DNA from 3 places in the Candidatus Caldatribacterium saccharofermentans genome. Region 3 is predicted to be linked to each of the others. Evidence: riboswitches for the same ligand, from Rfam matches in the RefSeq annotation. Region 3 holds a riboswitch; each other region holds the start of a gene.
The links. Region 3 has a riboswitch for cobalamin ahead of ACPT9Q_RS05870 (helical backbone metal receptor). Riboswitches for the same ligand answer to the same signal wherever they lie in the genome.

Region 1: another riboswitch for cobalamin. It lies ahead of ACPT9Q_RS08150 (energy-coupling factor ABC transporter permease); the one in region 3 lies ahead of ACPT9Q_RS05870 (helical backbone metal receptor).
Region 2: another riboswitch for cobalamin. It lies ahead of ACPT9Q_RS00875 (hypothetical protein); the one in region 3 lies ahead of ACPT9Q_RS05870 (helical backbone metal receptor).

The regions. Positions count from the first base shown of each region.
Region 1 covers NZ_CP187957.1:1,608,224-1,610,472, reverse strand. The annotation lists gene ACPT9Q_RS08160 (MTH895/ArsE family thioredoxin-like protein) at 1-136, shown strand, start outside; gene ACPT9Q_RS08155 ((2Fe-2S)-binding protein) at 141-578, shown strand; cobalamin riboswitch at 625-795, shown strand; gene ACPT9Q_RS08150 (energy-coupling factor ABC transporter permease) at 944-1,588, shown strand; gene ACPT9Q_RS08145 (energy-coupling factor ABC transporter substrate-binding protein) at 1,585-1,851, shown strand; gene ACPT9Q_RS08140 (energy-coupling factor transporter transmembrane component T family protein) at 1,851-2,249, shown strand, end outside.
Region 2 covers NZ_CP187957.1:157,803-160,051, reverse strand. The annotation lists gene ACPT9Q_RS00875 (hypothetical protein) at 1-997, opposite strand, end outside; cobalamin riboswitch at 1,077-1,249, opposite strand; gene ACPT9Q_RS00870 (Fur family transcriptional regulator) at 1,323-1,766, shown strand; gene ACPT9Q_RS00865 (FeoA domain-containing protein) at 1,788-2,027, shown strand; gene ACPT9Q_RS00860 (FeoB small GTPase domain-containing protein) at 2,033-2,249, shown strand, end outside.
Region 3 covers NZ_CP187957.1:1,154,630-1,156,878, reverse strand. The annotation lists gene ACPT9Q_RS05880 (iron chelate uptake ABC transporter family permease subunit) at 1-166, opposite strand, end outside; gene ACPT9Q_RS05875 (hypothetical protein) at 209-526, shown strand; gene ACPT9Q_RS05870 (helical backbone metal receptor) at 480-1,388, opposite strand; cobalamin riboswitch at 1,500-1,676, opposite strand; gene ACPT9Q_RS05865 (hypothetical protein) at 1,731-2,156, shown strand; tRNA gene ACPT9Q_RS05860 (tRNA-Val) at 2,179-2,249, shown strand, end outside.

The DNA of each region.
Region 1 (2,249 bases), 450 kb from region 3:
TGCCGACCCCAGAGAGTTCGCTAAAATGGGAGTCCGCATGACCCCTGCCGTGGTCGTTGACGGAACGGTGCTCTTTTCCGGGAAAGTCCCAACCGTTGAGGAGCTCAAAGAAGCCCTTCAAAAACTCCGTTCGTGAGACCATGAAGAAAGCGTCATGCCCTGTATGCCACAGTGAGGGTCAGAACGTTCTGGCCCTCACTGTGAAGCACCTGGTGAGGGAGGCCCTGAGGGACACCGTACACGAAACGACGACTTACCACCTTTGCCTCAATCCACATTGCCCGGTGGTCTACTTTGATGCCTCTGGGAAGACCCTGAAGAAAGAAGACCTCAAGATTCCCGTATGGTACAAGGACGGAGCTTTTCCGAAGTACATCTGTTACTGCAGTCGGGTCACGGAAGAGGAGATACGCTCTGCCATCCGCCAGGGAGCAAGAACCCTAGAAGACATCCAGAGGATGACCGGCGCCGGAAGTAAGGGGTTTTGTCTTACTGAGAATCCTTCAGGACGGTGCTGTCACGGAGAAATCGCAAAAATCCTTGAGAAAGCTTGCAGGGTATCGCCACAGAGCCAGTAGTAACCCTTGAAAGATTCCCCTTCAGAATCTATAATGTTGCAAAAAGTGAATACCGTCCGTTGAGGGTGCCTTAAGGCTTAAAAGGGAAAGCGGTGAAAATCCGCTGCAGCCCCCGCTACTGTATACGGCGACGAATCCCAACCACTGGGGAACACCTGGGAAGGTGGGAGGAGGATGACCCGTGAGCCAGGAGACCTGCCCTCAACGATGCTAACCCTTCGGAGGGAAGGGCAATGGCAAAGATACTGCCCCTCTTTCTGGAGGGGCATTTTTGTTCCTCAAAGGAGGTGGACCCTGTGCGTGTTCTTCTCGTGGCTCTCTTTAGTGCAGCAGGTTTTCTCTTTTGCACTTCCCCCGTGTACGCCATGCACATCTCAGAGGGATTCCTGCCACCCCTGTGGTGCGGGGTGTACTTCGCCCTGAGTGCTCCCCTGGTCTTTCTGGGGTTTCTGCAGGTGCGAAGGATGCAGGATCCCCACACCAGAATGTTCCTTGCCCTGGCCGGAGCGTACATTTTCCTCCTCTCTGCCCTGAAACTGCCCTCGGTCACCGGTTCCTGTTCCCACCCCACAGGGACAGGACTCTCAAGCATTCTCTTCGGTCCTGTGGTCACCGCTTTTCTCTCGTCTCTTGTCCTCCTCTTCCAGGCGCTCCTTTTAGCCCATGGGGGCATCACCACCCTGGGAGCCAACATCCTCTCCATGGGCATTGCGGGACCCCTCACAGGATTCCTGGTGTTCCAGCTCCTGCGAAGATACCGTTTGACTGTGGCCGTCTTCTTTGCCGCCTTCACAGCTGACCTTGCCACCTACGTGGTTACCTCTTTTCAGCTTGCCCTGGCTTTTCCGGGACGGTCTTTCCTCCTCTCCTTCGCCAGGTTCATGGCCCTTTTTGCCGTCACCCAGGTCCCCCTGGCCGTCATGGAGGGGCTTTTGACCGTGGCGCTTTTTGAATACCTCCGGGCCCGAATGGGCGCTGAACTTACCCGTCTGGGGGTGAGGATAGCATGAAGGGGAAGATTCTCCTGCTTTTCCTCTGCTGCGTGGTGCTCTTTTTCGTTTCTCTCCGCCTTGGACAGCACCAGGGAGATCTTGCAGGAGCCGATGAAGAAGCCCAGGCACTCATTCAGGAAATCGCCCCGGATTTCAGCCCCTGGTTCTCCCCCCTCTGGGAACCACCCTCAGGGGAAATCGAAACCCTGATTTTTGCCCTGCAGGCAGCTACAGGAGGGCTCATCATCGGGTACATCCTCGGGAAGCGAAGCACGCACTGATGTTCCGGCACGTTGTGATGTTCGCCTGTGAAAGTCGGGGGCGCACCATGCACCCGGGGGAGAAAATGCTCGTCGTGTTTTTCCCCATCGTCCTTTTGGGATTCTCAAGAAGTGGTGCGCTCCTTGCCGCAAACATTGGGCTTTTCCTTTCCCTCCACCTCTTCTTCCGAACACCCTGGCGGTGGGTCCTGCGCTCCACACTCACCCTCCTGGGCTTTGTCGGTAGTTCCAGTTTTGTCCTTCTTCTTGAATACCCCCTGGATTTCGTCCTCCTTGTGGTCCTCCGCGCCGCTTTCTCGGCTTTCGCCCTGACCTTCTTTCTCTTCACCACTCCCCCGGGGGATATCTTCCTCTTTCTCTCACGCTTCCGGACACTTCGGGAGTTCTGTACCATCGCC
Region 2 (2,249 bases), 1.0 Mb from region 3:
TCCGGATGATGGGGTCAGCCCGGAAGCCTCGCCATTTTCGCAGGAAGCGCTCGACCTCTTCCGCGATCAATGCTTCGAGGTGTTCGGACTCCTGAGCGAAGGGCAGGGTTCGTTCCCGGGCAAGATTGAGGAAGGTCTCAAGGTCCAGGAGCTTCTTTCCTTGAGCCAGCGCCGGGTCGATAGCTCGGGGAAGAGCAAGGTCAACGAGCACTTGAGGAAGGGCTGCTTCGTCAAGGTCTTCAGGGGCAAAGAGATGACGAGCTGAGCCTGAAGTGCACACCGCTGCGTGGGATTGGGCGAGGACTTCTTTGAGCACGCTTTTCTCTGCAATCGCCACGAAGGGCTTTTCCTGGGGAATGTGGTGGAGGTGCCGCGAAAAGACGAAGATTGTTCCTGCTTTTCGGGAGAGGAGTGTCCCGGCGACGGAGCGCCCCAGGGTCCCCCAGCCGAGAATACAGACGCTTTTCCCCTCAAGGGAGCCCAGAAGTTCTTCAAGTACCTCGGCGACAAGGGAACCGAAAGACCTCAACGCCTGTTCTCTACGGAGGGATCTCCGGACTTTTTTCCCCACTCGCAGGGCGTCCTGAAAGAGGGCGTTCAGGAGTTTGTTGGTGTGGCCGTTCCGGTGAGCCTTCTCCCAGGCTCGCTTCAGCTGCCCCAGGATATGCACCTCACCACGGAGGGCCGACTCAAGGCCTGCGGCAATTCGAAAGAGACGCCGAACAGCATCGGCGTTCTCAAGGTAAAACACACAGGTTCTGTAAGGGCCAGGGAGGGGGAAAAGGCGCTGAAGGAGGTCCTCTCTCCGGAAGGATTCTTCTTCTACTGTACCGTACACCTCAAGTCGCTGGCAGGTCTCAAGGAGGACAAAGGCAGAACACCCGGTTTCTCTGAGGATTCCCAGAAATTCCCTCTCCGGAAGGGCCAGGTAGCGCTCCCGAAGGACAAGGGGGAGGCGCTCATCGACCCCGGTGGCAAAAAGGAGCGCTTTTTTCACTTTTCCCTCTCTCCGAGGTACTCGCTACCCCGAGAGGGAACATCCATACCTTTCCACTCCTTCCTCGTCGAGCGCGAGTACAGAGTTCTCTGTGCAGGCAGGTCTCCTGACTGAGGTTCATCGTCCTCTCCGCCTTCCCGGTTGCCCAGTGGCATAGAGGAGGGGACTCCCCATCACAGTGGCGCGACCGTGTGGGAATTGCACCCACTTCCCTTTTCAGCCCCAAGGGGCACCTGCACGGGAAAAATTATACCAGAGTAGAGTCCGGCAGGCGAGTCCTTGACATTGTCTGTTATAATGGAAAATGATAATATTTTTCATTGAGGTGAAGGACTTGCCGGAGAGCTGGAAAGATGTTTTCCATCGCTTCAACAAGAAAGCGACACCCTCGCGCCGGGCCATTCTTGAGGTGTTTGAGGAAAAAGGGCAGCACCTCTCTGCCGAGGATGTGTACGAGCATCTGAGGGCAAAGAAAAAGAAAGTCGGCATAGCAACGGTGTACCGGAATCTTGACCTTCTCCTGCGCATGGGGATTCTCCGAAAAGTCAACTTTGGCGATGGCAGGGAACACTACGAGATTTGCCGTACGGCACAGTTCCACCACCACCTGATCTGCACCCAGTGCGGTCAGGTTGTGGACTGTGAGGGGATGACCCAGGAAGAGGAGCAGTTCTTGCAGCGTCTGCGAAAGGAGTTCGAGCAGAAACAGGGATTTGTCGTTCACTCCTATCACATCTATTTCTACGGTTTGTGTCCGCGTTGCCGGTGACATCCGAGGGGGGCTGAGACTGTGGAAGACATCCGTTCTCTGGTGGAGATGGAAACCGGTGGAAAAGGAGAAATTGTCCGGATTGATGGTGGGGAAGGGATGGTGAGGAGGTTATGGGTTCTCGGAGTCGTGCCCGGGAAGAGAATCGAAAAGGTCAGCTCCATTATCGGCAAGGGACCGGTTGTCATTCGTCTGGGGCAGCAGGAGATCGCCCTGGGCAGAGGCATAGCCCAGAGGATTCTCGTGCGGGTAGAACACTAAGGCGAATCGTCCTTGCGGGAAACCCCAATGTCGGGAAAAGCGTTATTTTCACCCAGATAAGCGGTGTCTACGCTTTTTCCTCAAATTATCCGGGGACAACAGTGGACTTTTTGCGGAGTTACGTGGAACACGGAGGAGAATTGTACGAAATCATCGATGCTCCGGGCACGTATTCCCTTGAAGGGATAGCTGAGGCCGAGCGTATTGCCGCTCGTCTTGTGG
Region 3 (2,249 bases):
TGGTCCGCTCACTCGGGGAAAGTCCCTCAGGATAGAAGAGGGCCAGAGAATCGGAGAGCGCATACCGTCCCTGACCCACCCCCTGGGCGACAAACAAACTCACCCCGCAAAGGGCAATAAAGCCAAAAAGAAGAAAAGGTTTTCGGAACCTCTTCCGCCGCTTCATGGCTCATGATTATACTCCCAAAAGAGAAGGGAGGAGAAGAGTATGCCCAGCGGGCAATCCCTGGTTTTCCGGAACGAGGACATTCAAGCCATTGTCCTGGAGATTCCTGAAGGCCACAAACACCTCCGCACCACCATCGTCCTCCAGGATGGCACTACCCTGACCTTTCAAGAAGCCACCATCGCGAATCTCGTCCGGGCCTACATAACCGTCACAACGCATCCGACAAAACAGCGGGTGGTCCTCACCGGAGCGCGGCTTCCCTTGCGCAAGGAAGGATACGCCGAATGGCAGCTTCTTGAGGAAGACGAGATCACTCCTTCGAAGACTGGTACGGTCCAAAAATCTCCGGATGGATAATGGAGGCAAAGATGCGCAGAGCCTGGGTTATCCGGGGACCAGGACGGGAGACGATGTCGCTGTCGACCACGAATACCCGGCCTTGCTGTACCGCCTGGAGGACTTTGAGCCGTGTATCGGAGACGATGAAGTTGTAGGGGAGGTTTTCCCCGTGGGCGCTCACCACGGTGATGATATCGGGATTCCGGCGGAGGAGCTCTTCAAGGTCGAGGGTCACGTACCCCGAGAGGTCCTCTACTACGTTTTTCCCTCCAGCGAGGGTGATGAACTCATGGATGAAGGTGTCCTTCCCCGCCGTCCAGAGAGGGTTGTGCCAGATGACGTGGAACACCCGGGGTTTTTCCTCCTCAGAAAGACCGGAAACCCTGGCCTGAACTTCCTGGACGTTCCTCTCCATGGCTTGAGCCAGGGCCTCTCCTTCCTTTTCCTTCCCAAGGAGGAGAGCAACCTTCCGGATGCTTTCGATGACCTGGGGAATAGACTTTGGGTCAAGGACGAACACCGGGTACCCGAGTTTGGTCAGCCGCTCAATGACCTCAGGAGGCGTCAGGGACCCGGCAAGCACAAGGTCCGGGTCAAGGCGAACGATTGCCTCAAGGTCAACTTCGGTGATGCTCCCGATTTTCTCCTTTTTCTTCGCCTCCTCAGGGTAATCGCAGTACGTCGTGACCCCCACAAGGCTTCCCTCCGCCCCCAGGGCAAAGACGATCTCGGTGTTCGCCGGGGTGAGGGAAATGACCCGCGCTGCAGGGGAAGACAAAGTGATCGTTCGCCCAGTATCGTCGGTGACCTCAAGCCCAAAAGCCGAAGAGAGCAGGAAGAGAGAGCAAAAAACAGCAAGAAGGAGAACTCTTCGCCTCATCGCCCATACCCCCTTGAGAATTCGCGAAGGAGGAGGGGGAGAGGGAGGGCTATGCTCCATGCCTGGGGCGGAGTCCAGGACACTTTCCCACCTCCTCTTTCCGCGAAGAGTGGTTGGGATGCGCTTCAGGCAGGTCTCCTGGCTTCCGGATCATCGCTTAAGGCGCGCCTTCCCGGGTTTCCCCAGTGGCACATGCACCCTGCTCCCCGGTCACAGTGGCGGGACCGCGCCGGATTCCCACCGGCTTCCCTATTAAGGACCACGTCCACCTGAAACGAACCACTGTAAGTATACCACACTCTGTGGTACAATGAACACTACACCCAGAAAGAAGGCAATGCGATGCTTTGCGAGGACATCGAAAAACTTGCTCAGGACCTCTCGGGGAAACTCGAGGAAAAGCGAGGTGTTTTCACCCTCACCGTGACTCTTGCCGAACGAAGGGGGTTTTTGCGGAAAGACCGCCTTGAGTACGTTGCCCGCTTCCGCATCGATGACAGTGCCAAAGTGCTCCACTTCTCCGAAATGCTGCAAGAACGGGGTTCGGGAATTGCCTCCGGTGAGGACATCCAGGGCTTTGGCGTTACAAAGGAGGTCACGCGGGTCACTCCCGGCCCAAGAAGCGGCACCATTGAGGAGCAATCGAACCTCTTCGGGGCAAAGTATGAGTACCGATTTGACTATGGGGCAATTCGAAAGGCTTTCGCAGAGGCTGCAGAAAGGCACGGCTTTCGGTTTGAGTACCACGCTGGTTTTGGCAGCGTCTGAGTGTGGTATAATGAAAAATGGTGGGCGAATAGCTCAGGGGGAGAGCACTTGCCTTACAAGCAAGGGGTCAGAGGTTCGAATCCTCTTTCGCCC